Regions from separate parts of the Pseudomonas azotoformans genome, predicted to be linked through region 3. Evidence: riboswitches for the same ligand, from Rfam matches in the RefSeq annotation. Region 3 holds a riboswitch; each other region holds the start of a gene.

What was found. Region 3 has a riboswitch for cobalamin ahead of cobW (cobalamin biosynthesis protein CobW). Riboswitches for the same ligand answer to the same signal wherever they lie in the genome.
Positions count from the first base shown of each region.
Region 1: another riboswitch for cobalamin. It lies ahead of AYR47_RS17925 (TonB-dependent receptor plug domain-containing protein); the one in region 3 lies ahead of cobW (cobalamin biosynthesis protein CobW).
Region 2: another riboswitch for cobalamin. It lies ahead of cobO (cob(I)yrinic acid a,c-diamide adenosyltransferase); the one in region 3 lies ahead of cobW (cobalamin biosynthesis protein CobW).
Region 4: another riboswitch for cobalamin. It lies ahead of AYR47_RS27665 (ABC transporter substrate-binding protein); the one in region 3 lies ahead of cobW (cobalamin biosynthesis protein CobW).

Region 1 is NZ_CP014546.1:3,825,738-3,833,528, reverse strand. It holds gene AYR47_RS17955 (hypothetical protein) at 1-72, opposite strand, end outside; gene AYR47_RS17950 (hypothetical protein) at 346-1,194, shown strand; gene AYR47_RS17945 (c-type heme family protein) at 1,225-2,103, shown strand; gene AYR47_RS17940 (serine/threonine-protein kinase) at 2,114-3,517, shown strand; gene AYR47_RS17935 (PP2C family protein-serine/threonine phosphatase) at 3,514-4,329, shown strand; gene AYR47_RS17930 (carboxymuconolactone decarboxylase family protein) at 4,336-4,731, opposite strand; cobalamin riboswitch at 4,845-5,049, shown strand; gene AYR47_RS17925 (TonB-dependent receptor plug domain-containing protein) at 5,141-7,069, shown strand; gene AYR47_RS17920 ((2Fe-2S) ferredoxin domain-containing protein) at 7,069-7,428, shown strand; gene AYR47_RS17915 (ABC transporter substrate-binding protein) at 7,425-7,791, shown strand, end outside.
Region 2 is NZ_CP014546.1:6,344,909-6,352,699, reverse strand. It holds gene purM (phosphoribosylformylglycinamidine cyclo-ligase) at 1-197, opposite strand, end outside; gene AYR47_RS29175 (DUF2066 domain-containing protein) at 540-1,580, shown strand; gene AYR47_RS29170 (AI-2E family transporter) at 1,613-2,686, shown strand; gene hda (DnaA regulatory inactivator Hda) at 2,890-3,594, shown strand; gene AYR47_RS29160 (C40 family peptidase) at 3,808-4,437, shown strand; gene AYR47_RS33085 (hypothetical protein) at 4,473-4,691, opposite strand; partial or broken gene AYR47_RS29155 (C40 family peptidase) at 4,663-5,119, shown strand; cobalamin riboswitch at 5,216-5,466, shown strand; gene cobO (cob(I)yrinic acid a,c-diamide adenosyltransferase) at 5,546-6,157, shown strand; gene AYR47_RS29145 (cobyrinate a,c-diamide synthase) at 6,154-7,461, shown strand; gene bluB (5,6-dimethylbenzimidazole synthase) at 7,458-7,791, shown strand, end outside.
Region 3 is NZ_CP014546.1:4,355,642-4,363,432, reverse strand. It holds gene cobN (cobaltochelatase subunit CobN) at 1-1,805, opposite strand, end outside; gene cobW (cobalamin biosynthesis protein CobW) at 1,809-2,870, opposite strand; cobalamin riboswitch at 2,964-3,164, opposite strand; cobalamin riboswitch at 3,280-3,482, shown strand; gene AYR47_RS20180 (CbtB domain-containing protein) at 3,579-3,767, shown strand; gene AYR47_RS20175 (CbtA family protein) at 3,779-4,483, shown strand; gene AYR47_RS20170 (cobalamin biosynthesis protein) at 4,480-4,872, shown strand; gene cobM (precorrin-4 C(11)-methyltransferase) at 4,942-5,688, shown strand; gene nfuA (Fe-S biogenesis protein NfuA) at 5,752-6,336, opposite strand; gene AYR47_RS20155 (fatty acid cis/trans isomerase) at 7,118-7,791, opposite strand, start outside.
Region 4 is NZ_CP014546.1:6,023,485-6,031,275, reverse strand. It holds gene AYR47_RS27685 (EAL domain-containing response regulator) at 1-708, shown strand, start outside; gene AYR47_RS27680 (hypothetical protein) at 705-1,025, shown strand; gene AYR47_RS27675 (ABC transporter ATP-binding protein) at 1,022-1,786, opposite strand; gene AYR47_RS27670 (FecCD family ABC transporter permease) at 1,783-2,787, opposite strand; gene AYR47_RS27665 (ABC transporter substrate-binding protein) at 2,784-3,794, opposite strand; cobalamin riboswitch at 3,902-4,096, opposite strand; gene AYR47_RS27660 (hypothetical protein) at 4,200-4,643, shown strand; gene AYR47_RS27655 (DNA/RNA non-specific endonuclease) at 4,653-5,579, opposite strand; gene AYR47_RS27650 (M4 family metallopeptidase) at 5,708-6,772, shown strand; gene AYR47_RS27645 (protealysin inhibitor emfourin) at 6,787-7,092, shown strand; gene AYR47_RS27640 (MFS transporter) at 7,096-7,791, opposite strand, start outside.

The DNA.
Region 1 (7,791 bases), 530 kb from region 3:
TTTGGCGGTCATGAAGTTCTGTTGCAGGAAGGTCTTGGTGGACGACAACGCGGTCATGCACGTGTTGGTCATAGGTGCTCCGGATAGAAGGAAGGTGCAGACGTCTCGCCAGTCCCTGCAAACGCCGTTCGAATCACGGGAAATCATCAGAAGAACACCCTCCCCGGACGCTTTATTCCATGATTTCGTTTAATCGGAATTCGTCTTTTCCATGCAGATAATTGTCTTCTTCCTACGCCCTATCAGCCGGTAGCCTTCGGCCCTGCGATGCCTTGCGCACGCACGAACACCGGCTGTTGCGACAGCATCGGTGCCTGCCCCCAGTGCTCGATAGATGGCGCCCACGTGAAAAAACTTTCGATAGTCCTCTTGCTCGCAGGCTTGCTCCAGTTGCCGCATGCCCTGGCGGCGCCAGCCACTATTGGCGTGATCGCCTATGCGGAAAAACCGCTGAAGCTGATACGCGCCACCAGCCTCTATACCGTGGGCGTCGGCACCCGACTGCAAGGGGGCGATATCCTGCAGACCGGTGCGGCTGGCGTGCAGATCGAAGGTATTGCGTCGACGACCCTGGCATTGGGTCCCGACACCCGCATCCTGATCGCGACCAACCGCACCGCCGCCCAAATCAATCTGCTCAATGGCTGGCTGAAGCTGCAACCAGTGGCGGGCAACACCCACGCCAACCTGGCGGTGACCACCGGCGCACTGGCGTTCACCGCCACCCAAAGTTCGAGCGTGATTCACGTGAGCCCACGCCAGACCGAGATATTCATCGAGGACGGCAGCCAAGTGGTCAATGAACTCGACACCCACGGCAAAGGCGAGCACAGCGTCACCCTGGGCCATGAAGACTTTGCACAGCGCAGCACCGGCAGCGCTCTCAAGATCGTGCCGCGTCCCGAGCAGGCATTTATCGACGCCCTGCCCCGCCAATTCCTCGACCCGCTGGTGCCCCTGGGCAAGAAAATCCCTGCCGCATCCGAGCCGAAAAAAGAACGTGACGTCACCTACGACGACATTGCCCCCTGGGTTGTCAGCCCGCTCAACCTCAGCCAGCAGATGCTCGCCAGCCGCTTTGCGCCGCGCCTTAACGACCCGACGTTCCGCCAGGCGGTGAAGGTCAACCGTGGCGGAGTGCTGGAGTGGGAGCTGGAGCTGTTGCGCCTGGAACGTCGCAAGAATGCGCACTGATCCCCACCACGTCGGTCCCCGAAGGTCTTTATGAAACTGTCGCTTGCGGTCAAATTCAACGTGGTGTTCCTGGCGGTGTTTATCGTCGGTTTTATCGCCACCAGCCTCTCAACCCACTACATGCTGCAACAGAGTGCGCGCCGGGAAACCCTGGAAACCGCACGCATGCTGATGCGCTCGGCCTCTGCCGCCAGCACCTACACGGCCGAGCAGATTGTGCCGCTGCTGGAGAACCGCCTGAAGTTCCAGTTCCTGCCGCAATCGGTACCGGACTTCGCCGCCATTTCGCACCTGCAGGAACTGCTCAAGTCTTACCCGGACTATGCCTACAAAGAAGCCACGCTCAACCCCACCAACCCGCGTGACCTGGCCAACGACTGGGAAAAAACCCTGATCAGCACCCTGCGCAGCCAGCCGCAGACCGACGAGATGGTGGGTGAGCGCGCCGATGACAAAGGCACGTCGCTCTACATCGCGCGACCGATCCAGATCAAGGACGCCGCCTGCCTGGCCTGCCACAGCACGCCAGATGCGGCGCCAAAAACCATGGTCGACATCTACGGAGCGGTAAATGGCTTCGGCTGGAAACTCAATGACACCATCGGTGCGCAACTGGTCTCAGTGCCACTGGACTTACCGATGCAACGCGCCACGAGCCTGCTGCACAGCTACATGCTGTCGATGCTGGGGATCTTCGCCGTATTGTTCGTGGCCTTGAACGTGGCGGTGCACCTGTTTGTCACACGGCGCCTGCGGCAGATGTCGGCGTTGGCTGACCGCGTCAGCCTGGGCGAAACCGATGTGCCGCCGATGGACGTCAGCGGCAGCGACGAGTTGGCACGCCTGGGTCAGTCCTTCGGCCGTATGCGTACCAGCTTGGTCAGCGCCATGAAGATGCTTGAGGAATAGGGCCGCGATCATGCTTGAACAACTCGGCAAATACCGCATCGACAGCGTGCTCGGAAAAGGCGCCATGGGCACGGTGTACAAGGCGTTCGACCCGAACATCGCCCGCACCGTGGCGCTCAAGACTATCCGCAAGGAGCTGTTCGGCGATAGCCAGCACGCCGAGCTGGTCAGCCGCTTCAAGAATGAAGCCCAGGCCGCTGGCCGGCTGATGCATCCCAATATCGTCGCGGTCTACGACTACGGCGAGGACGAGGGCTCGGCGTACATCGCCATGGAGTTCGTCGAAGGCACACCGCTCAACACCCTGCTCGCCGCCCAGACACCCCGTGACCTCAGCCACAGCCTCGGCTGGATGCGCCAGTTGCTGTTGGCCCTGGAGTACGCGCACTCCAAGGGTGTGGTGCACCGCGATATCAAGCCGGCCAACCTGCTGATCACCGCCGACAACCACGTCAAGGTCACCGACTTCGGCGTCGCACGCCTGGACTCCTCCACGCTCACCCAGACCGGCTCGATGATCGGCACCCCCAGCTACATGTCGCCGGAACAGTTTTGCGGCGAATTGATCGACGGTCGCTCCGACGTGTTTTCCGCTGGGATCGTGCTGTACCAACTGCTCACTGGCGAGCGACCGTTTTCCGGCTCGGCCACCATGGTTATGCAGCAGATTCTCAACCAGACGCCGGTAGCACCGTCGAGCTTGAACCTGGCCCTCGACCCGGCGTTGGACAGTGTGATCGTCCGCGCCCTGGCCAAGCGCCCGGCCGACCGCTATCCCTCGGCGCACGCCTTTCTGGATGACCTTGAAGCGCTGCTCGGAACCACCACCGGCAGTTGGACCAGCGCCGATATCGACGATGATCGCACCGTGCTGATGCTTCCCAACCAACCCTTGAGCAGCGGCGTGACACCGTTAGCGACCGAAGCCGTGGAAACCCTCATGCCGTGGAAGTTGGCCGTGATGCCTGAGCTGGAGTCGCTGCTGTCCCACCAGATCGGCCCGCTTGCACGCTTCCTGGTGCGCAAGAGCCTCAATGGCGCCGATGACTTCGAGGGTATCTGCGCCGCATTGTTGCCGCATATTCCGTCGGAGCGCGGCCGTGAGCAGTTCACCAGCGCCAGCCAGTCGCTGTTCCAACGCCTCAACCCGCCGACTGCCGCGCCCGAGGTCGTGACTGAACCCACCGCGATTGTTCCGACCACCGAGGTGATCCATACGCCAGTCGACCCCGACTTCGCACACATGGCCGAACGCCGGCTGGCGGTGCTGATTGGTCCCATCGCCCGCATCGTGGTCAGTCGCGCCTTGCGTGCAACCTCACTGCGCCAACCCTTTGTGCAACGGTTGGCCGAGTCTATCGAGAGCGAGGCCCAGCGCCTGGCGTTCCTCAACAGCTTTGAGCCCCTGCCATGATCGACTCTCCCCTCAGCGCCTGCGGGCCCCATCGCCTGGCCTGCGCGGTCGCCTATGGGGCCAGCGATGTCGGCACGGTGCGCCAGAGCAACGAAGATAACTTTCTGGTGGAGCCCAGCCTCGGGCTGTTTGCCGTGGCTGACGGCATGGGCGGCCATGAAGCCGGCGCCCTGGCCAGTGCCGAAGCCCTGATCAGTTTGCGCCAGGCGCTCAACGCCCACCGTGTCGACCCACTGAACGACGGCAGCGACCCGGACGCCACCTGGTCGGACCCGGACATGCAAGCCGCCAGTCGCCTGCACAACGCCATCGATCAGGTGAACCAGTGCGTCTACCAGAAAAACGTGGCACGCCAGATGAGCGAAGGCAGCGGCATGGGCACCACACTCACAGGAGCATGGCGCCCGCATGCCGATGGGCCACTGTTGCTGTTTCATGTGGGTGACAGTCGTTTGTACCGCTACCGCGACGGCGAACTGAGCCTGCTGACCCGCGACCAGACCTGGTATCAGCAAGCCCTTGAGGCCGGCAAAGTCGACCGTTTACCGGCACGCAATCTGCTGTTGCAAGCTATCGGCCCGGGGCCGCGGGTAGAACCGCAAGTACGCGTGCAACCCGTGAAGCGCAACGACCTGCTGATGCTCTGCAGTGACGGCCTGCACGGTTGCGTTCCGCACCAGGAAATGGCTCAGGTACTCGCCGCTGCCAGCCGCGACACGCTGGAGACTGCCTGCCAACGGCTGATCCACCTCACCCGCGAATACGCCGGGCGCGACAATGTCACGGTGCTGCTCGCCTGGTTCGACGGCTGAATCGCCTTATGGCAACTTGAACGCCTCATCCACCGGCACGCGATAGCCGGTGGCCAGGCGGTTGGTTTCGTTGGCCATGCCGACCACCGCTTGCAACTCGCCGAACATCTCGTCGGTCATCCCCGCCTTGCGCGCTGCTGCCGTGTGGGAGGCGATGCAATACGGGCAATTATTGGTCACGCTGACAGCCACATAGAGCAGTTCCTTGGTCAGTGGATCCAATGCCCCCGGCGCCATGATTTCCTTGAGGCTTTCCCAGGTCCGGCGCAGGGTCGGTGGGTGGGCGGCCAGGCACTTCCAGAAGTTGTTGACCCGATCGACCTGGCGCGTGTGCATGATGTCGTCATAGACCGCGCGCACTTCTGGGCTGGCATCGGCGTATTCGGTGAGGTGTTGAGTCATGGGATGTCCAAGGCGGAGGGTGAGTGTTCTGGAATACCGCGCCGCCCCATTGCTGGCAAGTGAAGCCGGTGAATCCTGAATGACGGAGTTGACGAACGGTCATGCGAATGTTCAGATGCCGGCCTGTTTCAGGTGCCCCCTGCCGCCGTGCTTGGGGTGAAACGGGAAACCGGTACGCTCTTTTGAGCCAGTCCGGTGCTGCCCCCGCAACGGTATTCGCGTGACCCCTTCGACACACCACTGTGGCCTGCGTGCCATGGGAAGGTGAAGGGTTCCATACGCGAGAGCCCGGAGACCGGCCTGGAATTTCTGTTAGGCAAACTCCTGCGGTGGGCGGGCATGGGCCGGTATCGGCGTGTGCGCGATGCCTTCTCCTGCGTGCTTCTGCGAAGATACTTTCGAGAAGACTATGATTCGACGTTCCCTGATCCCTTTGTTCGGCTCGCTGTTCAGCCCCCTGTTGCTGGCCGACGACAACACCCTGGTGCTCAACCAGCAGATCGTCTCCGCCCCTTCCGTGGAATCCACCACCGTCGCCGCCATGGCCCAGTACGGCAGCAAAGTGGAGATCGTCACCCGCGAACAGATCGAACGCGCCGGCCCCGCCGCCGACGTGACGCGGGTGATGCAGATGTTCATCCCCGGCCTGTATGTGGCGCCGAAAAACGGCCCGTTCGACTACGGCACCTATTCCCTGCTGGGCGGGCGCAACGATGACACATTGATCCTGCTCGACGGCGTGCGCCTGAACAACCGTCTGTATGGCGGCCTCTACCTCGACACGCTGCCAGCCAACGCCATCGAGCGTATCGAAGTGCTCAAGGGCGGCCAGAGCCTGTTGTTCGGCACCCAGGCGGTGTCGGGGGTCATCAACATCGTCACGCGCAGCCCGCAGACCCGCGAGGCGTCCGGTGAAGTGAACCTGGGAGTCGATACCTTCGGCGGCACCACCGGCGATGCGCGGGTGGAGAAGATCTTCACCAACGGCTGGGGCGACCTTGGCCTGCTGGCGTATGTCAGCCGCAACGCCTCCGAGGGCTACCAGCCGTTTCGCAACAGCGACTACAGCGGCCGCGTCAGCGACAAAAAGCGCTCGTACGAAGTGACCACCTTCGGCGCCAAGGCCACCCAGGCGTTTGGCGATGACTCGCGCCTGGAACTGTTCTACCAATATGCCGATGCCAACCTTGATTTCGCACGGCCGGTGAACAACTACAAGACCACCAACGACCGTGTGCAACAGATCGCCACGGCGACTTTCGAACAGGCGATCAACGAGCGCCTGAGTTATTTCATCAAGGGTCATATCAACGACTGGGACACACGCTACACGCGGATCGACAACACCGCCGACGGGGGTCGTAAGGTACGTAACAACAACGACTACTGGGGCTTCACTGACTGGGGTGTACAAGCCGAGGGCAAGGCCGAGTTGCCAGGCGGCCATGTGCTGGTGGTGGGCAGCGACAACCAGTGGTTCAAGGGCCAGGACGATGTACTGGTGATCGACGACAACAAGGCCCAGGCCCACGCGCTGTATACGCAACTGCGACCGCAGATCGACGCGCTGCCCAACTGGCACCCCAGCGTGGGCGTGCGGCATGAAGCCATGAGCGGCGGCGACAGTGCCACCGTCGGCATGCTCACCTCGCTCTATGATCTCAACGACCACTGGGCCCTGCGTGGCCAATACGGTACGGCCTACAAACTGCCCAACGCCGAACAGCTGTTCGTCAACGAGCCGGGCGACGAGATCGGTAACCGCAATCTCAAGCCGGAGAAAAGCCGCAACGCCGAACTGGGGATCGACTACAAGGGACTGCTGGGCGAGCGCGACTTCAGCGCCAGCGTCACGCTGTTCAAACGCAAAATCACTGACTTGATCACGCTCGACGATGTGCAATGGGTCAACGGCCAGGGCCAGCTCCAGATGCGTGGCTTCGAGGCCGACGCCAAGCTCGCGCTCAACGACCAGTGGAGCCTGCAGGCCGACATGACGCGCAACCTCACCGAGTCCCGCACCGGCGTCACCATCAACGACATTCCGAGTTTCTTTGCCCGTTCACGGATCGGTTTCGAATCGGAAAACCGCTTATGGGGCGCAGGTACTGCGATCCGCTACATTCGCGACATCACCAGCTCGAAAAACGTCGAATACGGCCACTACTCCGTGGTAGACGCCGATGCCTATCGCTACCTCGACGCCGCCCACCAACACCGCCTGAGCCTGCTGGTGGAAAACTTGTTCGACCGCGACTACGTCACCAGCCGCGCCAGCAACGTCGACAACCTCGGCCGCCCGTTCACATCCGAGGTGCGTTACACGTATCGCTTCTGATGACTGAGATCACCAAAATCGACGGGGTGGACTTCCATCCCGACTGGTCCCGCATACCGGACCACGCCCGCCATGTATTCCTGTGCACCGGCCCACGCTGTACGCAGCGCGGCGCCTTGCAACTGTGGAAAACCCTGCGCCGCCGACTGCTGGAACATGAGCACATCGAAGTGCCCGGTGGCGTGCTGCTGACGCGCACCCATTGCCAGTTCCCGTGCAACCTCGGACCGGTGCTCACGGTGTATCCCGAGCGTTGCTGGTATGGCGTGCACAACAAGGCCGAAGTGCTGCGCCTGGTGGATGTGCACCTGGTGGGCGGCGATGTGGTGCAAGACCTGCTGATCAAGGACGCCCCATGAAACAGCCATGGCTATGGTTGAGCGCCCTGCTCTACTGCACACCGGCGCTGGCAGACAGTTATCGCAACTGCGCCCAGGACTGGAGCGTGCCTCCTTCACCACCGTCGCGCATCGTGGCACTCAACCAGCACGCCGCCGATTTGCTGCTGGCGTTGGATGCCGGGCCTTCGCTGGCAGGTGTCGCGTACCTGGACGACAACGGCATTACGCACCGGCACGGCGAGTACTTTGACGTGCCGGTCATCGCGGCGAAATACCCGTCCAGTGAAGTGCTGTATGCGCAGCGCCCAGACCTGGTAGTCGGCGGTTTCGCCAGTGCCTTTGGCGATGGCGTGACCTCACGTACGGGACTAGCGAACAACG
Region 2 (7,791 bases), 2.0 Mb from region 3:
CCGTCGGTGCCGGAAACCAGTACAGGCTGCTTGTAGCCGGCCGGGATTTCGCAGAGGGCGCCAAAACCGCCCAGGCCACCCATGACTTCGGGGCGCGCAGTGCGCTTGGCGACGCTCTTGATGCGTTCGACCAATGCTTCACCGGCGTCGATGTCTACACCGGCGTCCTTGTAGCTCAGGGAGGGTTGCTTGCTCATGATCCAGGCCTTTAGGGGGGATTCAGGGGTAACGACCGAGCGGGCGGGGGCTTTTATAAAGGCCACGCCGTTGACGGTCTGCGAAGGCGCGCGATTTTATCAGGCTTGAGGGGCAGCGGCCATCCTCGGGCCGACGGGCAGGGGCATATGGTGTTAAAAAAATGCTAATCGGGTCTGCTTTGGCGCGTATTAAGGTATAGCCTTTACGGCGCTAGCGTTGTGACAGTACGAAAACTTACCAAGACCCTGTGAATGTTTTACCGGTCGCCGTGGTCACAGCCTTGGCAAACCGAGTTCACGCGGTCTGTTCCAGCCGCTAAATTTGTCGTTCGGGAATCTTCCATGCGTCTGTGTAAATTCTTCTTTGTAGGCTGTTTGTCGTTGGTCAGCCTGGCGAGTCATGCCGAAACCCTCAATGGCCTCTATCAAGTACTCGAACCCGTCAGCAGCCAGTCGCCCCAAGAGCGTGACCAGGCGACCCAGCGCGCCGTGCAGACCCTGGTGATCCGCCTGACCGGCGACGCCAAGGCCGCCGACGGCCCAGGCCTGGCGGCCGTTCGTAAAGATCCGCAACAAATCATCAGTCAATATGGCTACGACGCCGGCCCGCCGGAAAGCCTGCAAGTGGATTTCGACCCGGTGAGCACTGATCGCGTCTTGCGTGAAGCTGGCTTGTCGATCTGGGGCAGCAATCGGCCGTCGATCCTCGGCTGGTGGCTGAACGACTCCACCGAAGGCAGCAGCCTGGTGGGTGATGGTCAGACTGTCGCCCAAGCGCTGCGCCGTGCCGCGCAGCACCGGGGCTTGCCGTTGCGCTTGCCCCTGGGCGACCTGGATGAGCAAGTGGTCGCCACCGCACCGAACCTGGAAAGTGCTGACGCCACACCGCTGCGCGACGCTTCTGAGCGTTATGGCGCCGACGCCTTGCTGGCCGTGCATGCTCGCCAGGAAGGCAGCCAATGGCAAGCCAAATGGCGTCTGTGGCTGGGTGACAAGAGCGAGCAGGGCACCGCGCAAGGGGCCGACACCGGCGCTGTGGCCGACGCGGTGATGCTGGCGGTCAGCCAGAAATTGGCGCCGCGCTTTGCGGTCAAGCCTGGCGTGAGCACCGAACAATTACTGGAAGTGCAGGGCATGACCCTGGAGCGTTATGCCGCGCTGGGTCATCTGCTTGAGCCTTTTGGCGGTCAGCCACAGCTCGTGGACGGCAATCGCATCGTGTACCGCGTCAATGGCAGTGCCGATCAATTACGTACCCAGTTGAGCCTGGCCAAGTTGCAGGAAATTCCAGCAGGTGAAGTGCCGGTCCAGCAACCCGTAGTGGATGGCACTCAGCCTGCGATTGCGCCCGAACCTCAGGCGCAACTGCGTTTTCGTTGGTAGCAGTTTTCTTCTTTATATAGATGGAGTGGTTTATGGCGGATACGCGTCGTTGGGTGTGGCTTGGCGGGATTGTCCTGCTGTGCGTTTTTGTGTTCCTGCTGCATTCGATCCTGACGCCGTTCCTGGTCGCGTTGCTGCTGGCCTATCTGTTCGATCCGGTGGTGGATCGCCTGGAGAAGGCCGGGTTGTCGCGGACTTGGGGCGTGGTGGCGGTATTCGCCCTGTTTACCCTGATCATCACGGCGTTGGTGCTGGTGCTGGTGCCGATGCTCGCCAAGCAACTGTTCCGCCTGTATGAGCTGGCGCCGCAGATGCTCGACTGGCTGCAACACACGGCGATGCCGTGGGCTCAGGCCAAGTTGGGGTTGGCGGATGGTTTCTGGAAGTTCGACAAGGTCAAGGCGGCTATCAGCGAGCATATGGGCCAGACCACCGATATCGTCGGTGTGGTCCTCAGCCAGGCGACGGCCTCCAGCCTGGCGTTGATCGGCTGGTTGACCAACCTGGTGCTGATCCCGGTGGTGGCGTTCTACCTGCTGCGCGACTGGGACATCATGATGGCCAAGATTCGCAGCCTGCTGCCGCGCAATCGTGAGGAGCGCATCGTGTCTCTGGCCGAGGAGTGTCATGAAGTGCTCGGCGCATTCGTGCGGGGGCAGTTGCTGGTGATGTTGGCACTGGGGATTATCTACGCCGCTGGCTTGATGGCCATCGGCCTGGAGCTGGGCCTGTTGATCGGCCTGATCGCCGGTCTCGCCGCCATCGTGCCTTATATGGGCTTTGTGATTGGTATCGGTGCGGCGTTGGTGGCGGGGTTGTTCCAGTTTGGCGGTGACCTGTACCCGATGCTGGGGATCGTGGCGGTGTTTATGGTCGGCCAGGCCTTGGAAGGCATGGTGCTAACGCCGTTGCTGGTGGGTGATCGGATCGGCCTGCATCCGGTGGCGGTGATCTTTGCGATCCTGGCGGGCGGTGAGTTGTTCGGCTTCACTGGCATTCTGCTCGCGCTGCCGGTGGCGGCGGTGATCATGGTGCTGGTGCGCCATGTACACGATTTGTATAAGGATTCGGAGGTGTACACGGGGGTTGAAGACCCCGATCTGTAATCCCTCTGTAACAAACCCGGCCCAGGCCGGGTTTGTTGTTTCTGGAGCCGGTGCGTCAAACAATCTGCGTAAATCCAACAAGTTAACGCAAACCTTTGATTTTGCTTGGGGTCTGTTGCATTGTGCGCCCGGCGTCACGGGTATAAACTTTGCAAACTTTACACAGAGGCCACTAACGGTTCGTTTGGAGCCGTTCAGTCAGCATGAAACCGATTCAGCTGCCCTTGGGTGTGCGTCTGCGTGACGACGCCACCTTTATCAACTATTACCCAGGCGCCAATGCCGCTGCACTCGGCTATGTCGAGCGGCTCTGCGAAGCCGACGCCGGGTGGACCGAAAGCCTGATCTATCTGTGGGGCAAGCACGGCGTAGGGCGTACCCACCTGTTGCAGGCCGCGTGCCTGCGGTTCGAGCAGATGGGCGAGCCAGCGGTTTACCTGCCCCTGGCGGAGTTGATGGACCGCGGTATCGGCATCTTCGACCATCTTGAGCAGTACGAGCTGGTGTGCCTGGACGATCTGCAAGCCATCGCCGGCAAGGCGGAGTGGGAAGAGGCGCTGTTCCACCTGTTCAACCGCTTGCGTGACAGCGGTCGGCGCCTGCTGATTGCTGCGTCCACCTCGCCACGCGAGTTACCGATCAAGCTGGCCGACCTCAAGTCGCGCATGACCCTGGCACTGATCTTCCAGATGCGCCCGCTGTCCGACGAAGACAAATTGCGTGCCTTGCAATTGCGTGCCTCCCGTCGCGGCCTGCACCTCACCGACGAGGTGGGGCATTTCATCCTCACCCGCGGCACGCGCAGCATGAGCGCGTTGTTCGACCTGCTTGAACAGCTCGACCAAGCCTCGTTGCAGGCCCAGCGCAAGCTGACCATTCCCTTCCTGAAAGAAACCCTCGGCTGGTAGCCGGCCTGCTGTTTTCGCGGCTTTCGGCAAATTCCAGGCGCCAGAAAACCTGCGTTTGAGCCGGTTTAGCTACGCAAAAGGCAGATATAGGGTGTTAAGGGCTTAGATGTCATAGTCCAAACAAGAAGTCACATAGATCACGATTGAATTTGCAAATCGATGTGATAGAGGGCATAGTCTCGTCTTCTTTACATATCAGCCACGGTCGTGCCCATGCTAAATCGCTTCGCACCCCTCGTGCCCCTCGCACTCGTTACCCTGTTGTTTGGTTGCGCCTCCCACCCTCAACAGGTGGCAGAACAGCAAAAACCACAGGTTCAAAATCAGGCAAAATTCGTTGCTGCACAGTCTGCTTCTGTTTATGAAGAAGAGCTGGCAACGGAAAAAGAACTGGCCAATTTCAATGGCAGCAAGCCTTACCAGCTGCCCGTTCTGGCCGACAGCATCCTCGAACGCGGCATGTCCCTGATCGGTACCCGTTACCGTTTCGGCGGCACCTCTGAAGCCGGTTTCGACTGCAGCGGTTTCATCGGCTACCTGTTCCGCGAAGAAGCTGGCATGAACCTGCCACGCTCCACCCGCGAAATGATCAACGTGGATGCACCGTTGGTCGCACGCAACAACCTCAAGCCCGGTGATCTGCTTTTCTTCAGTACAGCGGGTCGTGGTCGTGTAAGCCATGCCGGTATCTACCTGGGCGATAACCAGTTTATCCACTCCAGCAGCCGTCGCAGTGGCGGTGTCCGGGTCGATAACCTGGGTGACAGCTACTGGAGCAAAACCTTCATCGAAGCCAAGCGCGCACTCGCCATGGCCCCGACGACGGTAACCGCTAGCAAGTAAACTTAAAGTGATACTTGAAGTTTGACGTGTAAGCGCTAGAATCCCTGGACATTGTTGTAATCTGTTCGCGCGAGCTTTGCTTGCGCGTTCTGGTTTTCAGCGTTCGGCAGCGAAAGCCGCATCCAGACCAGGATTGTTCTGCCCATGTCGACCTCGGCCCGCCTGATCCTTATTCTTTGCGCCGCGCTGCTCAGCGCCTGCGCAAGCCGCCCGCCGCCCGCGCCTGTGGCCGTCAAGCCCAAGCCGGTGTTCAACTACTCCACCCAGAATTTCTCGCCTGCGGCCGAAGATGTGCTCTTCCGCGCGCTGGGGCCTGGTCGGCACGCCTTATCGTTGGGGTGGCAACACACCGGACTCCGGGTTTGATTGCAGCGGCCTGATCGGGTTTGTCTTCCGCGATGCTGCCGGCATCTCCCTGCCGCGTACCACCCGCGAACTGATCGTGATGCGCGCCCAGGATGTCAGCGAGCAGAATCTGCAGACCGGCGACTTGTTGTTCTTCGCTACAGGCGGCGGTTCACAGGTCAGCCACGCCGGGATCTACGTCGGCGAAGGCCGCTTTGTGCATGCACCGCAAACCGGCGGTACGGTGAAGCTGGACACCTTGTCCAAGGCGTATTGGCAGAATGCCTACCTGAGTGCCAAGCGCGTGTTGCCGGGCAACCTGGCGCGTAATCCGTAAGAAGCAGCGGCAAGTTTCAAGCTTCAAGCTGCAAGGAGGGGATACCTGCTTGCAGCTATCTGCTTGAAGCTTGCAGCTCGCCCCTCAACCTACTACCCTTCGCCGCTTGTTCCAGGTGCTCTGTGACCCATGGGTCGACGGAGTGAAACAGGGAAGCCGGTGAGTGAGCGCACTTGTACACAGTGTCGCCGCGATTCCGGCGCTGCCCCCGCAACGGTAAATGAGTCAAGACGCTGCCTTTTGCCACTGTATCGCTCGCGATATGGGAAGGCGCAGCGTCGGTCTGCGCCTCTATAAGGCGCGCGCCACTCATGAGCCCGGAGACCGGCCTGCAACATCCAACAGCATCACGGTGGGCGATGCTTGGCTGTCTGTTTTTTCTTTTTCCTGCCCGCCGTTTTTGTTCAGCCCCAACGGAGAGCTGCCATGACCGATTCCCCCGACCGCGACGAACGCCACCTGGCGCGCATGCTGCGCAAAAAAGCCGTGATCGATGAACGCATCGCCAATTCCCCCAACGAGTGCGGCCTGCTGCTGGTGTTGACCGGCAACGGCAAAGGCAAGAGCAGCTCCGCGTTCGGCATGCTGGCCCGTGCCATGGGCCACGGCATGCAGTGCGGTGTGGTGCAGTTCATCAAGGGGCGCAACAGTACGGGTGAAGAGTTGTTCTTCCGCCGTTTCCCCGAGCAAGTACGTTTCCACGTCATGGGCGAAGGCTTCACCTGGGAAACCCAGGATCGCCAGCGCGACATCGCCGCCGCCGAAGCCGCCTGGGCGGTTTCCCGCGAGTTGCTGCAGGACCCTTCCATCGGCCTGGTCGTACTGGATGAGCTGAACATCGCCCTCAAGCATGGCTACCTCGACCTGGACCAGGTACTCAGCGACCTGCAAGCCCGCCCGCCGATGCAACACGTGGTGGTCACCGGCCGTGGCGCCAAGCCTGAACTGATCGAAATGGGCGACACCGTCACCGAAATGGGCATGCTCAAGCACGCGTTCCAGGCCGGTATCAAGGCACAGAAGGGCGTCGAACTTTGAATCAGCCCCGTCATTGCCCGGCCGTCCTGATCGCCGCACCGGCGTCCGGCCAGGGCAAAACCACCGTCACCGCCGCATTGGCCCGCTTGCACCGCAACCTGGGGCGCAAGGTGCGCGTGTTCAAATGCGGCCCGGACTTCCTCGACCCGATGATCCACGAACGCGCCAGCGGTGCACCGGTGTATCAATTGGATATGTGGATGGTGGGCGAGCAGGAAAGTCGCCGCTTGCTGTGGGAAGCGGCGGGGGAGGCGGACCTGATCCTGATCGAAGGCGTGATGGGTCTGTTCGACGGCACGCCGTCCAGCGCCGACCTGGCGCGACACTTTGGTGTGCCGGTGCTTGGTGTGATCGACGGCACCGCCATGGCCCAGACCTTTGGCGCGTTAGCCCTGGGTCTGGCGCTTTATCAGCCGGACTTGCCGTTCGCCGGCGTGCTGGCCAACCGCGTCGGCACCCTGCGCCATGCACAATTGCTTGAAGGCAGCCTTACCGAAGGCCTGCGTTGGTACGGCGCGTTGTCTCGCGAGACCAGTATCGAGCTGCCTAGCCGTCACCTGGGTTTGGTGCAGGCAAGCGAACTGAATGACCTTGATGTACGCCTGGATGCCGCCGCTCAAGCGCTGGGCAGCAGTTGCGAAGTCGCCTTGCCGCCGCCGGTCACCTTTGCCGCGCCTGAAGTGATCGACGCCGAGCCACTGCTTAACGGCGTGCGCATCGCCGTGGCCCGCGACGAAGCCTTCGCGTTCACCTACGGCGCCAGCCTTGACCTGTTGCGGGCAATGGGCGCTGAGCTGAAGTTCTTCTCGCCGATCCACGATCTCCAATTGCCGGACGCCGATAGCCTCTACCTGCCCGGTGGTTACCCGGAACTGCACCACCAGGCACTGTCGCAAAATACCCCGATGCTCGACGCCATCCGCGCTCATCATGCCGCCGGCAAACCGCTGCTCGCCGAATGCGGCGGCATGCTCTACCTGCTGGACTCGCTGACCGATGTCGACGGCACTCGCGCCGAACTGGTCGGCCTGCTGCAAGGCGATGCGGTGATGCAGAAGAAGCTCGCGGCCTTGGCGCTGCAAAATGTCGAATTGCCCGAAGGCACACTGCGCGGCCATACCTATCACCACTCGCTGACCACCACCGAATGGCAGCCGATTGCCCGTGGCCTGAGCCCCAATGGCGGGCGCGGTGCCGAGGCGGTTTATCGGCAGGGGCGGATGACGGCGTCCTACGTACACTTCTATTTCCCCTCGAATCCCCAGGCGGTGGCCGCATTGTTCGCGCCCGATCCAGCACTATGAGCGACAACGCCTTCCCCCAGGCCGACCGCGACGCCGTCTACCGCGCCATCGCCGAACGCCGCGACATGCGCCACTTCAGCGGCGGCACTGTCGCCCCCGAATTGCTGCACCGCCTGCTCCAGGCCGCGCACCAGGCACCCAGTGTCGGCCTGATGCAGCCCTGGCGTTTTATCCGCATCAGCGACCGCCAACTGCGTAGTCAGATTCAACAGTTGGTGGAAGAAGAACGCGTACGCACCGCCGAAGCCCTGGGCGAGCGTTCCGACGAGTTCATGAAGCTCAAGGTCGAAGGCATTCACGACTGCGCCGAAGTGCTGGTAGCGGCGTTGA
Region 3 (7,791 bases):
GCCTGGGTGCGGCGCTTGGCCTGAGCGCCCTCGCCCGGATCGTTGACGATAAAGGGGTAGATATTCGGCAACGGCCCCAGCAGCGCATCAGGCCAGCAGTGTTCCGACAGGCCGACGCCCTTGCCCGGCAACCATTCAAGGTTGCCGTGCTTGCCCACGTGGATCACACCATGGGCACCGTAGGTGTGGCGCAGCCAGAAATAGAATGCCAGGTAGCCGTGGGGCGGCACCAGGTCCGGGTCGTGGTAGACGGCGCTCGCGTCCACCTGATAACCCCGCGCTGGCTGGATACCAACGAACGTCAGGCCCAGGCGCAAACCAGCAATCATCAGGCGGCCGTCACGGAACATCGGGTCGTTATGGGGCGTGCCCCAGCGATCCAGCACGGCCTGGCGATTGGCCTCGGGCAAGCGACTGAACATCGCTTCGTAGTCATCCATGCCCAGGCTTTGATGGCAGGGCCGTAGATCGAGGCTGTCGAGGTCGTTGGTGACACCGCCGAGCAAATCGTGGATCAGCGCAGTGCCGCTTTCCGGCAGCGCATCCGGCACCGGATAACCCTCAGCGTGCAAGGCGCGCAGGATATTCAGCGCCGCTGCCGGCGTATCCAGGCCAACACCATTGCCGATACGCCCATCGCGGGTCGGGTAGTTGGCGAGGATCAGCGCGATGCGTTTGTCGGCATTCGGCACTCGCGCCAGTTCGACCCAGCGGCGCGCCAATTCAGCGACAAAATCCATGCGCTCGGGCGCTGCGCGATAGCACACCACGTCCGACTGACTGCGCTCGCTACGCCACGCCAAATCCTTGAAGCTGATCGGCCGGCTGATGATGCGCCCGTCCAACTCCGGCAAAGCAATGTGCATCGCCAAGTCGCGGGGGCCGAGGCCTTGGTCGCTGGCTTCCCAGCCGGGCTGGTTGTCCTGGGCGCAGATCGCTTGGATCACCGGGATATTGCGGCGAAACGGGCGCAAATGCGGTGCTTCCGGACTGGATTGGGCGAAACCGGTGGTATTGAGAATCACCGCCGCGCCCACCTCATCCAGCAGGTCCTCGACCACCGCCAGGCAGCCGGGTTCTTTCAAGCTGGCCACCGCCATCGGCAACGGGTTGAGGCCCGCGGCCTGCAAACGCTGGCAGAACACATCAATAAAACCGGTATTCGCCGCCTGCAAATGAGAACGGTAGAACAGCACCGCCGCCACCGGCCACTCGGCATTCCAGTCGGCCTGCCAATCATTCAGCCGGGCGTTGGCGTGGCGCGGATGATAAATCGCCGTGCGCGGCAGGGTTTGCGGCTCGGCCCAGGCGTAGTCACGGCCCAGGTAAGCGCTGGCCAGGCAGCGATAAAAATCCAGTGCATTGCCCAGACCGCCCTGGCGCAGGAAGTGCCAGAGGCGATCACGCGCTTCGGCGCCGACGGTGCTCAGGCCACTGAGTTCCGGGTCCGGGCGATCATCCCCCGGCACCAGGATCAGTTGAACGCCCTGCTCGGCCAATTCCACCAGACGCTCGATGCCGTAACGCCAATAACCGATACCGCCATGCAACGAAATCAGGATGACCTTGGCGTGGCGCAGCACCTCATCGACATACAGATCGACCGAGGCATGGTTCTGCACCTGCATCGGGTTGGCCAGGCGAAAGCTGGGGTAGTCGTCCGGCAACTGCTGCGCTGCTTCGGCCAGCAGCGCCAGGCTGGAATCGCCGCTGCACAGGATCACCAGGTCAGCGGGGGTTTGTCCAAGGTCGGCAATATTGTCGTCCGAGACGAAACCACCGGGCTGGGTCCTGAGCAGGTGCATGGGTTAAACGCTGAGGGCAGCGCGCAGTTGCGCTTCGAGGCCCGCCGCGTCAAGGTCCTGGCCGATCAGCACCAGACGCGTGATGCGCGCTTCGTCAGCGCCCCAGGCACGGTCGAAGTGCTTGTCGAAACGCGTTCCCACGCCCTGGATCAGCAGGCGCATCGGTTTGTTCGGGATCGCGGCGAAACCTTTGACGCGCAGGATGCCGTGTTGCACCACCAACTGGGTCAGGGCGTCGAGCAACAGTGCTTCGTCGGCTTGCGGCAGATCGATGGAAATGGAGTCGAAGGCATCGTGATCGTGATCGTCTTCACCTTCGTGATGATGATCGTGATGGCTGTGGCGACCGTCGATGTGCTCTTCGGAGCCCGCACCCAGGCCGATCAATACATCCAGGGGCAAGCGGCCGCTGCTGGCCTCGATGATCTTCACCGCTGGCGGCAGTTCTTCCGCGACTTCCAGGCGCACGCGGGCCAGGTCTTCAGGGCTGATCAGGTCGGATTTGTTGAGGATAACGAGGTCGGCGCTGGCCAGTTGGTCGGCGAACAGCTCGTGCAGGGGTGATTCGTGGTCCAGGTTCGGGTCGAGCTTGCGCTGGGCATCCACTTGGTCCGGGAACGCAGCAAAGGTGCCGGCGGCTACCGCCGGGCTGTCGACCACGGTGATCACGGCGTCCACGGTGCAGGCGCTGCGGATTTCCGGCCACTGGAAGGCTTGAACCAGCGGTTTTGGCAGGGCCAGGCCGGAGGTTTCGATGAGAATGTGATCGAGGTCACCGCGACGGGCCACCAATTCGCGCATCACTGGGAAGAACTCTTCCTGCACGGTGCAGCACAGGCAGCCGTTCGCCAGCTCGTAGACGCGGCCGTTGGCTTCTTCTTCGGTGCAGCCGATGGAACACTGCTTGAGGATTTCACCGTCGATACCCAGTTCGCCGAATTCGTTGACGATCACCGCAATGCGGCGGCCCTGGGCGTTGTCGAGCATGTGGCGCAACAAAGTGGTCTTGCCCGAGCCGAGGAAGCCGGTGACGATGGTGACGGGGAGTTTGGCCAGTGTTTTCATCGGATGCCCTTGGGGGCGGGCATATGGGACGATAGGCCCTGCGACAGTGCGCAGCAGCGGATTTCGTCACCGGATCACCCCGCCCGGTTGAAGTAGAAAATCGATTGCGAGGCAGGTCTCCTGGCTTGGGGCGTGCGGGTCTTGCGACCGGCGCTGGCTGCGCCTTCCCGCCGGTTTGGCAGTGGCGTGGCAGTCAGCTGAACCCTTTACAGTTGCGGGGGCAGCCGCGGCTTGGACCGCGTTCCCTTCTTAGCTTCGGCCTGGGGCTGAAGAACCTCGAGGGTGCAAGGCTACGCAGTGCTTGGGGGATGGTCAATGATGGGGTTGGGTAGATATCCGTTTCTGCGGTAACGGATACGCCCCACCCAAAAGCACAACCCAATTGACTCCCCTCCCACCCCCATGCTCTCCTACACATCTTGTTTCGGGTGCCCTTCACAGGGTGAAACGGGAAACCGGTGCGTCATAGCGATATGACCAGTCCGGTGCTGCCCCCGCAACGGTAAGCGAGCGAAGCGTCAGATCCACTGTGCCTACGGCATGGGAAGGCGATGCTTAATAGGCGCAATGCCCCTCGCAAGCCCGGAGACCGGCCCGAAAAAATCAGATAACAAACCCGCGGTGGGCGGGCGCTGTTCAAACCCTGCGTGCCCGGCTCGCGGGGTTTTCATGCGCTCGTTTCACCCTGACACCTGAAAGGGACGCGCCATGTCGATCATCAGCAGCACCTCGCACTCCGCCAGCAGCACCTCGACCCTGAGCCAACGCCTGACCGCCGCCATCGGCGCGTCGATCCTCGGCGCGTGCCTGGTGTATTTCGCCGGCTTCTCGCACATCGAGGCCGTGCACAACGCGGCCCACGATACCCGCCACAGCGCCGCGTTCCCGTGCCACTGAGACCTGCCGACATGATCAAGCGTATCGCGCAAACCGCAGGCTTCACCGGCCTGCTGGCTGCCCTGCTGCTGACCCTGCTGCAAAGCTTTTGGGTCGCCCCGCTGATTCTGCAGGCGGAAACCTTCGAAAAAGCCCCGGCCGCCACCGAAATGGCCCACGAACACGCCGAAGGCGCTGCCGCCCACACCCATGACGCTGAAGCCTGGGAGCCGGAAGATGGCTGGCAGCGCGTGCTGTCCACCACGGGCGGCAACCTAGTGGTCGCGGTCGGTTTTGCGCTGATGCTGGCCGGTCTCTACACGCTGCGTGCGCCAACCCGCACCGCCCAAGGCCTGCTGTGGGGCTTGGCCGGCTACGCAACCTTCGTGCTGGCACCGACGATGGGCCTGCCGCCTGAGCTGCCGGGCACTGCCGCCGCCGACCTGGCGCTGCGCCAGACCTGGTGGATCGGCACTGCGGCGTCTACTGCTGCCGGCATCGCTTTGATCGTGTTTGGTCGCAACTGGCTGCTGAAAGTGCTGGGCGTGGCGATCCTGGCGGTCCCGCATGTGATCGGCGCGCCGCAACCGGAAGTGCATTCGATGCTCGCTCCGCAAGCCCTGGAAGCGCAGTTCAAGATCGCCTCGCAGTTGACCAACGTTGCCTTCTGGCTGGCCTTGGGCCTGATCAGCGCATGGCTGTTCCGCCGCAACCGTGACGACCAATACTCGGCATGACTTTTGTGGTTGGCCTGGGTTGCCAGCGGGGTTGTGATCTTCACACCTTGTTGGCGTTGTTCGATTCTGCCCTCGCCGAGGGCGGTATCGAGCGCCAGCGCATTGCTGCGCTCGCCAGTATCGACCGCAAACAACATGAAGCAGGACTAGCGGCATTGGCCGAGGTACTGAACCTGCCACTGCAGTTTTTCAGCGCTGAACAACTGGCGGAGTTTGAACACCGCCTGAGCCACAAATCCGACATCGCTTTTGCCCATACCGGCTGTTACGGCATAGCCGAAAGCGCCGCATTGGCCCTCGCTGAACAGCTCGCCGGCAGCCCTGCCCGCCTGTTGATCACTCGCCAAAAAACCACCCAGGCCACCTTCGCATTGGCGTGCGCCGGCTAAAATCCCGATAATTGCCGACCTCGATCATGAGCAACATTCATGCTCGCCCGTTTTTCAACAGGAATTACCATGACCGTCTACTTCATCGGCGCAGGCCCCGGCGACCCGGAATTGATCACCGTCAAAGGCCAGCGGCTGATCCGCAGCTGCCCGGTGATCATCTATGCCGGCTCGTTGGTGCCCGCGGCGGTTTTGGAAGGCCACTCGGCAGAAACGCTGGCCAACAGTGCCGAATTGCACCTGGAACAAATCATCGATCTGATCAAGACGGCCCACGCGAAGGGCCAGGATGTAGCGCGCGTCCATTCTGGGGACCCGAGCCTGTATGGCGCCATTGGCGAGCAGATCCGCCACATGCGGGAGCTGGGCATTCCCTTCCAGATCATTCCCGGCGTCACCGCCGTGGCTGCCTGCGCCGCCTTGCTGGAAACCGAGCTGACCCTGCCTGACATCGCCCAGAGCGTGATCCTTACTCGCTACGCCGACAAGACCCGCATGCCCGCCGGCGAGGATTTCGACAGCCTGGCCCGGCATGGCACCACCATGGCGATTCACCTGGGGGTCAATCACTTGGAGAAGATTGTCGCTGAACTGCTGCCGCATTACGGCGCGGACTGCCCGATTGCCGTGGTGCACCGGGCGACCTGGCCGGATCAGGATTGGGCGATGGGCACCTTGAGTGATATTGCCCAGAAGGTGTCGGCCAAGGGCTTTCGGCGCACGGCACTGATTGTGGTGGGCCGGGTGTTGGCGAGTGACAGCTTCAGCGAATCGTCGCTGTATCGCGCGGGCCATGCTCATTTGTACCGCCCCTGAAACGGGACATAAAAAAACGGCGCTCACGGGGCGCCGTTTTTTTGTTCGCAGCGAACACCTTACTCAGTAGTAGGCGTTTTCTTTCTGCGTGTGGTCGGTCACGTCACGTACGCCCTTGAGCTCTGGAATGCGCTCCAGCAAGGTGCGCTCAATGCCTTCGCGCAGGGTCACGTCCGCTTGGCCGCAGCCTTGGCAGCCGCCACCAAACTTCAACACCGCAATGCCGTCATCAACCACGTCGATCAGGCTGACCTGGCCGCCGTGGCTGGCAAGGCCGGGGTTGATTTCGGTCTGCAGGTAGTAGTTGATGCGCTCGTTCACCGGGCTGTCGGCGTTGACATTCGGCACCTTGGCGTTGGGCGCCTTGATGGTCAGCTGGCCGCCCATGCGGTCGGTGGCGTAGTCGACCACGGCGTCGTCGAGGAAGGCTTCGCTGAAGGCATCGATGTAGGCGGTGAAGCTTTTCAGCCCCAGGGCGGTGTCTTCAGGTTTCTCTTCCCCAGGCTTGCAGTAGGCGATGCAAGTCTCGGCGTATTGGGTGCCGGGCTGGGTGATAAAGACGCGGATGCCGATACCTGGGGTGTTCTGCTTGGACAGCAGGTCAGCCAGGTAATCGTGGGCGGCGTCGGTAATGGTTATGGCAGTCATGGAAACTCCTCACAGGCTTGCCGGCAGTTTACGCCAAAATATTACGTAGGTACAAAGTCCTAGTGTTTTTGTCGGGATAGGTTTGTTGGGGGGTGTACATATCCGTTATTTGGGTAACGGCTGATATTGGTTCCGCCCTTACAGCGGGTCACTTTGGAAAAGAGCCCCAAAGTAACCAAAGGGCTCTTACCCCAACACTCGGCACCTCGCCTAGGCTCGGTGTGCCCGTAATCCGACAGGGATTTGGGGGGCCGCCTAAGATCAAAATCAAAAGCAAAAGCACAGCGGCCTGACAGCCGGCTTCAGTGGTGTAGAGCAAAGGCAAGGGCAAACGCGGTCCCTTGTAGGAGCTGGCTTGCCTGCGATAGACGTTAACGATGACGCGGGTAACCAGACAAAACGCGGCGTTCTCACGTTTTTCGCCGGCAAGCCGGCTCCTACAGTGGACCGCGTATATACGATGCGAAGCGAGTCGCTCTTGATTTTGATCTGGGGCGCCCCGTCAAACACGCTGGCCGAACGCAGGCTTGAATCCGTGGGTAACCCGGCAGGACGCCGGGTTAGCCGCGCTGGGCCAAGGATGGCCCATCGCGGCGGCCCACGGATTCAAGCCTTCGTTCGGGCACACCGAGCCTAAGCGAGGTGCCGAGTGTTGGGGCGAGGACCTTTTGGTTACTTTTGGCTGGGCCGGCATTCCGGTCCCTCCAAAAGTGACCCGCTGTAAGAGCGGAACCATAAGCCGCCGTCACCTAAATAACGGATATGTACGCGTACCCCCTCCTCACAAATTCTCATACCGATTCATATCCAACACCCCCTCCTCCACCGGAGTAGTCTCACGAATATACGCCGACAAATCATGAAAATACTGCCAAAACAGCGGATGACTACGCCGCACACCCCAACGATCCACAATCTTCTCAAACCGCTTGGCATCCTTGGCCCGCTCCATTTCAGCCACAAACTCCGGCACTTCCTGGGCCGGAATATTGAACATAAAGTTCGGGTAGCTGCTCAACACACCCGGATAAATCGTCACCGTATCCAGGCCCGGCTGATAGCGATAAGCCTCACCCAACAGAAACGCCACGTTACTGTGCGCGCGATTACGCAACATGCTGTAAACCACACGCTGACCATTGGCAGTCTCAACCCGCAGCATCGTCGCTTCAGGCAATTGATCGATAACCTTGAGCCCAGCGGCCGGGCGTGACGTCAGGCGGCTCAGCGCCTGCTCCGCATCCTGAATGGCGGGGTCGACACCATCACGGGAACAATAGGCCCCCATGCAACGGTTGATCGGATCCGGGCTCGCATTCAAATCTCCATATCGCGCCAGCAACTGGTTGGCAAAGTCGCGCTTCGGATCGTTTTCGCTTAGATGCAGGCCGGTAGGCTTATCGTCATCAATCGCCTCATAGTCCAGCCACAGCTTGAGTTTTCCGCTGTTCTGAT
Region 4 (7,791 bases), 1.7 Mb from region 3:
CTGCGCAGCGGCGCCGTGTGCGGGGTAGAAGTGTTGGCACGCTGGGAGCATCCGACGCGAGGCATCGTGTCGCCCGCCGTGTTTTTGCCAGCGCTGGAACGCCACGGTTTGCTGGATGAGGGCTTGTACCTGCAGATGCACCAGGCCTTGGCTGTGCACGAACACGCCAGGTGCCAAGGCAGCCTGTTGAACATGGCGTTCAACCTGAGCGCCAGCCAGTTGGCCAATCGCGAGCTGGCCGGCAACATCAAGCAGATCCTGCAGAGTCACAGTGTGGCGGGCAGCCATGTCACCTTTGAAATCACCGAAAGCGGCCTGCTCGAAACCCCGAATGTCAGCCTGGAAAGCCTGGTGCGCCTGCGGATGATGGGGTGTCGCTTGTCGATCGATGACTTCGGCGCCGGGTTTTCCTCGATGCAGCGCCTGTGTCAGTTGCCCTTCAATGAAATCAAGCTGGATGCGGAGTTTGTACGCAACCTCAAGCATGAGCCGCGCTGCCTGGCGGTGATCGGCAGCACGTTGGCCTTGGGTGAGGCGCTGGACATGTCGGTGGTGATCGAAGGCATCGAAACGGCTGAGCAACACCGCGCATTGCTGGCGCTGGGCTGCACCCTCGGCCAAGGCTATTGGCATGCACGGCCCATGAGCGGCAGCGATCTGCTGGGCTGGTTGCATCACTCGGCTGCGGCCGTCGGGAGCCGGTCATGATCAACAAGGGCTTGCGCGTGATGATTGCCGACACCCAGCACGAACGGCGCCTGCGCCTGGAGCGTGACTTCAACCACCAGGGCTATTACGCCATTGCGCCGGTGTCGAGCCTGGACGAGCTGACGACGCTGCTCGGCTGTGGCGACCGTGCATTTGACCTGGTACTGATCAACGCCAACCTCGGCCGTGAGGTCGGCTTCAATCTCAAGGCGTTTTGCCAGGACCATCCGCTGATCCGCCAGGCGCTGATCTATCAGGTGCCCGAGTTGTTCGTGACCTTGTCACGTCACACCCAGCGTTCGCTTCAAGAGGCTTAGTTCGGGCGTAAACGCAGTATCTGTGCGCCATCGAACGGGTCTGTCAGGTAGTGTGCCTGTACGCCGAACGTCTCTTGCAAACGCTGCGGCGTCAGCACGTCCAGTGGTTTACCCAGTGCCACCAACTGCCCGTGATCCAGCACCGCCAGCCGATCGCAGGTCAGCGCCTGGTTCAGATCATGCAGGGCAATCAAGGTGGTGACGGGCAACCCTTGCACCCCCTTCAAAATGCCCAGCTGATGCTGGATATCCAGGTGATTGGTCGGCTCATCCAGCAACAGGATCTGCGGCCGTTGCGCCAACGCACGGGCGATGTGCACGCGCTGGCGCTCACCGCCCGAGAGGCTGCGCCAGGCGCGGTGGCTCAGGTGGGTGGCGTCGACGTCGTGCAGGGCCTGGTTGACGATGGCGTCGTCCTCCGGTGACCACGGGCTCAGCGCCGACAACCACGGTGTGCGGCCCAGCGCCACGGCGTCGAACACGCGGATGGCGTCGTCGGTGTCGGCCTGCTGTTCCACCACCGCCAGTTGTTGCGCGATGGCGCGGCGCGACAGCTTGCCCAGGCGCTGGCCGCCCAGCAGCACTTCGCCGGACGCTGGCGTGCGCAGCCCGGCGAGCAACTTGAGCAAGGTGGATTTGCCGGAGCCGTTCGGCCCGACGATACCGAGGGTTTCGCCCGGCTGAACGTCCAGATGAATGTCGCTCAGCAACTGCGCCTCGCGCACTTTGAAACCCAATCCTGTGCAGCTCAGCACGGTCATCGCGCATTCCTCCGACCAATGAGGATCAGCGCAAACACCGGCGCACCGACCAGCGCCGTGACCACGCCGACCGGAATCACCTGGCCCTTGATCAAGGTGCGCGACAACACATCCGCCGCAATCAAGAACAACGCGCCACCCAACGCACTGGCCGGCAGCAAGCGCGAATGCCCGGTGCCAAGCAACAGGCGCACGGCGTGGGGAATCACCAGCCCCACAAACCCGATGGAGCCGACAATCGACACCATCACCGCCGTCACCAACGCCGCGCAGCCCACCAGCACGAACTGCACCCGGCGCACCGGAATACCGAGGGACGCCGCCGAGTCGCTGCCGAAGGTAAACGCATCCAGGGCGCGACGGTGCCACAGGCACACCGCCAAGCCTGCGACCGCCACCGGCACCGCCAGCCACACCGAAGGCCAGCGCACGCCACTGAGGTTACCGAGCAACCAGAACATGATGCCGCGTGCCTGCTCGGAACTGGCGGATTTGGTGATCAGGAACGCGGTGAGCGCATTGAACAGCTGCGACCCGGCAATGCCCGCCAGGATGATCTGGCCGGTGCCACTGGCCGAACCGCTGGCGCGCGCGAGCAGGATCACCAGCGCAAACGCGGCCATGGCGCCGACAAACGCGCCCGCCGACAACGAGATCAAACCGCCGCCCACGCCCATCAACGCCACCAGCACCGCGCCGGTCGAGGCGCCGGCGCTGATGCCCAACAGGTACGGATCGGCCAGCGGGTTGCGCAACAGCGATTGCAATATCACGCCGCAGGTCGCCAGCCCAGCACCACACGCGGCGGCGACCAGGGTACGGGTGAGGCGGTAGTTCCACACCACGCCTTCGTCGATGGGGTCGAGCACGTAGCCGGCCGCCCACAGTTTGTTGGCGAGGACTTGAAGTACCACCTGCGGCGAGATGGCGGTTTCGCCGATGGCGACGCCAGCCAATACAGCAGCCAGCAGCAGGGCCAGGGCGAGTAGGGTTCGGATCATTTGGACAGGTCGTAGCCGTCGATGGCCGTGGCCAGTTGTTCAAGCCCGTCGAACGTACGGATGCTGGCTTGCAGCGCCAGCGCGTCGAGGATGATGATGCGGTTGTTTTTCACCGCGTCCATGTTGCGGGTCACCGGGTCGCTGCGCAGGAAGGCGAGTTTCTTTTCATGGTCATCGGCGGGGTAGCGGCGGCGGTCCATGCGCGCGATCACCAGCACGGTCGGGTTGGCCTTGGCGAGGGTTTCCCAGCCGACGGCGGGCCACTCTTCGTCCGACTGCACGACGTTATGCAAACCGAGGGTTTCCAGCATGAATTGCGGAATGCCCTTGTGGCCGGCCACATAGGGGTCGCTGGTCATCTCGGAACTGGAGAACCACACCAACGCGCTGGCTTGCTTGAGGCCCTTGCTTTGCACGGTGGCAACGGATTTGGCCAGGCGCGCCTTGAGTTCGTCGTTCAACTGTTGGCCACGCGCCTGCACGTCGAAGATCTCGGCGAGTTGGCTGATGCTTTTATAGATCGTCTCGATGCGGAACGGCTCCAGCCGCGTGCCGTCGGCGCCCACCAGGTTGTCCTTGCCTTCGCAGTCGGAGGGCAGCAGGTAGGTGGGAATTTTCAGTTCATGGAATTGCTCGCGGGTGCCGACCACGCCTTGCGGCCCGACCACCCATTCCAGCTCGGCGGCCACCAGCTGCGGGCGCTTGGCGATCACCGCTTCGAAGCTCGGCTCGTTGTTGGCCAGGCGCTCAATGCCATCGTTCTGCGCCTTGTACTGCGGCAATACGCTGTTGAACCACAGCGAAGTGCCGACTACTTTGTCGCCCACGCCCAGGGCGTAGAGCATTTCGGTGGCGGCCTGGCCGATGGTCACGCTGCGGGCCGGGGCTTGCTGAAAGGTTAGGGTGCTGCCGCAGTTTTCCACGGTCAGCGGGTAGTGGGTGGGCGCGGCTTGGGCCAGGGCACAGAAACCCAGGCCGGTAAGCAGGGCGGTAACGCGTGGCAGCATGGGGCTATCTCCGAGTGAAGCGTGCGTGCCGTTCGGAAATACACCCTTGAACGCTGCGATAGGATAGAGGCAGGCAAGAATGTCCTTCCCGGACACCCCGCCGGTTAGTCATTGAGCTTGGGCCGGCAGGTCTCCTGACTGATGCGTCGTCGCCAGGCTCCGGCCTTCCCGGACAAGGTCCAGTGGCATCATGGAGCAGGCTCAGCACCTACAGTTGCGGGGGCAGTTCCGATTGACGCGGGTGTACCGCGCTTCGGATTCCCTATTAGTCCCGTTTGGGAACCGGCGCGGTATGGTAGTCGATCACGCGGTTGAACGGGAGGTCGTGCACTCAACGGTAGCTCTCTGGCGGTGAGGCTCCTATGATGCGCAGCCCATGGATCGCTTTATCACAAGGAATACACCGTGAAATCAGTTATCGCGCTCGTCCTTATCGCCACCCTGGCCGGTTGTGCCACTCAGGGTAAATCTGAAAAGCAGATTCTCGACGAGGCCTCCACTGCCTATGTCAAGTCGATGCCCGCCGACTCAGACAAACTGCGCTTGCACACGATGAGCATCCCTAAAAGTGGGATGTTCGGCGACACCCTGGCGATTTCCCTGGCCGGTGACCAAAACGCGGCCAGCCTCAGGAGCGAATTGCTGAATACCAAGCGCTTGGGCGATGTGTTCTTTTTGATCATGGGGGCCGGCACCCCGGTTGATGTTGCCGTGATCGGTAAAGCCGTCGAAGGGCAGGATTTGAAGGGTTTGCAGATCTACTACTCGGGCACCGACGCACAGAAAGATCAGGTGCGTGCGGCGGTCGAGAAGTCGCAGGCGCAGTTTCATTACATCAGTGCGCAATGAGGGCGAGGGTCATAGGCGAATGTCTTCAGGCCCTCGTATCAGCGCTTCAATCCGCGTGCCGGTGGCGCGCTCTTCGTTGCTGAAGCCGTCGTAGTCGGCCAGGTTGCCGAAGCGCAGGCCGGTCAGGCGCTCTATCTGGATCACGCTGCGCTGGTAGGTCCTGAGCTGGCCGAACACCAGGTCGAGTTGGCCCAGCTCGCGGCTCTGGTCAATCATGTAGGCACTCGCGCTAGGCTTGCCGTTGTCGCTGAGGTAAGCGACCACTTTCCAGAACGCCTTGGGGATCTGTACGCCTCGGTACATTCGGTCGTCGTCGGCGAACACCGGGCCGGTAAACACCGTGGCGCGGGCTTTCCAGCGTTGGGTGTTATCGAGGATGTAGTCTTCGAGCTCCAGCCAGGTCTTCTGGTTGAACCCGCTCATCTGCGGCGAGCAGTTGGTGAAATGGAAGGTGTCGAGGTTGGCGGCTTGCGCCTCGTCGCCCCAGTTGGGGTCTTGCCGGCGGACCAGGTGGCCGCGATCCAGGCCATTGCTGGCATACAGCGCTTCGCCCACCTGCGCATCGATGGGTAAGCGGCCGTCATAGGCCCAGGCGTCGTTGCTGCGAATGATGTCGACGTGCTGACCACCATCGATGTTGACGCCCACATACAGCGCAAGCCGCTTGGCGCGTGACATCGTGATCGAGAAGTGCGTGTAGTCCAGGCGCTTCTGTGCATCCTCCGCCAAGGCCTCTTCCACCGTGGGCCAGGGCACCCCGAAGCTGCCGAGAAAGTCCTCGGCGTAGCCGCGCCGGCCCTTCAAGTCTTTGGCGGGGGTGACGCGTGGCGTCGCCGCCCGTGCCTCCAACAACGTGGGGCTCGGTGCGATCAACGGGCGCAGGTCAGCGAGCCTGGGGCGGTATGCAAGGTCGATTTTGGTTTTACGTGCTGGCATCGGTCAGTCCTCCTTGGATAAACACGACTGCAACATAGGTTAATGACAATTGATGACATGCGTTAACCCCTGGGGACTATCCTGAATCGATGACCCGAACGTTTTCACCTGCCAGCTGGAGCCAGCCCATGTGTGTTCGTCAGCCGCATCGCCATCCGATTTTCTGCCTGATCCCGCCCTATATGCTCGACCAGATCGCGCGCAACGGCGACAAAGCGCAACGTGAGGTCGCCTTGCGCACCCGCGCCAAAGACACAACCTTCCGCTCGTTGCGCATGGTCGCCGAACCTGCCAAAGGACCGGCGCACATGGCCCTGGCCATGGGCGCCGATAAGCGCCGCTCGATCTACAGCGCCGAGGGCACCGACAGCCTGCCGGGCACGCTGGTGCGTGGTGAGGGGCAGCCCGCAAGCGGTGATGCCGCGGTGGACGAAGCCTACGAGGGCTTGGGCGCCACCTTCGATTTTTTCGACCAGGTCTTTGATCGCAACTCCATCGACGACGCCGGTATGGCGCTGGACGCCACGGTGCATTTTGGCCAGAACTACAATAATGCCTTCTGGAACTCGACCCAGATGGTGTTTGGCGATGGGGATGCGCAGTTGTTCAACCGCTTCACGGTGGCGCTTGACGTAATTGGCCATGAGTTGGCCCATGGCGTCACCGAGGACGAGGCCAAGCTGATGTATTTCAATCAGTCCGGAGCGCTGAACGAGTCGCTGTCGGATGTGTTCGGCTCGCTCATCAAGCAATATGCCTTGAAGCAAAGCGCGCAAGACGCTGATTGGCTGATCGGCAAAGGACTGTTCACCAAAAAGATCAAAGGCACCGCCCTGCGCTCGATGAAAGCCCCCGGCACGGCGTTTGACGACAAACTGCTGGGCAAGGACCCTCAGCCGGGGCACATGGATGATTTTGTGCACACCTACGAGGACAATGGCGGGGTGCATATCAATTCCGGTATCCCCAACCATGCGTTCTATCAGGTGGCGACCAAGCTCGGCGGGTTCGCCTGGGAACGGGCCGGGCGTATCTGGTATGACGCGCTGCGGGATGCGCGGCTGCGGCCCAACTCGGGGTTCCTGCGCTTTGCGCGCATCACTTACGATGTTGCAGGCCGCCTCTACGGCGCGAACAAGGATGAGCAGAAGGCGGTCAAGGACGGTTGGAAGGCGGTCGGCATTTCTGTCTGACGTGAGGAGCGGCCATGCAAATTTCGATCAAGGAAAACGGCGGCCCCGGTTATTTTCCGGGCTTGGCCAAGCCACAGACGGTGGAGTTGGACGCGCTGCCGGAGCAAGACCAGCAGGAACTGCGGCGGCTTGTCGAGGCGTGCGATTTCTTTCAATTGCCGCAAAGCCATGCACCTGCGCCCGGTAATCCGGGCCAGGTGCATTACACCCTGACGGTGAAGGAAGACGAGCGCGAGCACACGGTTTGCGTGCTCGCGCCGGTCAAATCGCAGGCGCTGGACGGGTTGGTGCAGTGCGTACGTCGGCATGTCCGTTGCTGAGGTTCAGGTGGGAGCGTTCACCCTGCCTGCCAGCGACGCACCGAGACTGTAGAGCAAGCCGCCGGCGATAACGAACAGCGCGAGCATGTAGAACATGGTGTGGGCGGGGTGTGTCGCCAAGACCATCCCGCACAGCACCGGGCCCAGGGCCGCGCCAACGTTGCCCAGGTTTTGCGCAGCGTAGTACATGCCCCGCAGATGATCGGGGGCGATGATGTCGATGAACATGTACTCGGCAGGGAACACGATGATCTCTCCGAGCGTGAAGACTGCCATGGATACCACCCAGAACATCAGCGAGGTGGACAAGCCGAACCCCGCCAGGCCGACGATGAACATGGCCAATCCACCTGCGAGCCACAGATTCAAGTGCTGATGGGTGATTCGCTTGCCGATCACGTATTGCAGGCTGATCACCATCAGCGCGTTGGTGGCCACCACGCTGCTGATTATCCGGTAGGCCATTTCGGGTGTCGTGGTGACGATCAGATATTGCGAGAGGTAAGCGGTGAACTGGCCGAACACCACGGCACTGAGTGCACCGCCCAGGGTAAAACACACCAGCCGGTAATCACTGAGCAGCACTTTGCCGACCGCCAGGAACGGCGCGCCGGGCTGGCTTGTGTCCACGGGCATTGCGTGCTTGTCACCCCACACGGCGTAAACGATAAAAAAACCGGCGCCCAGTATCGCCGACGC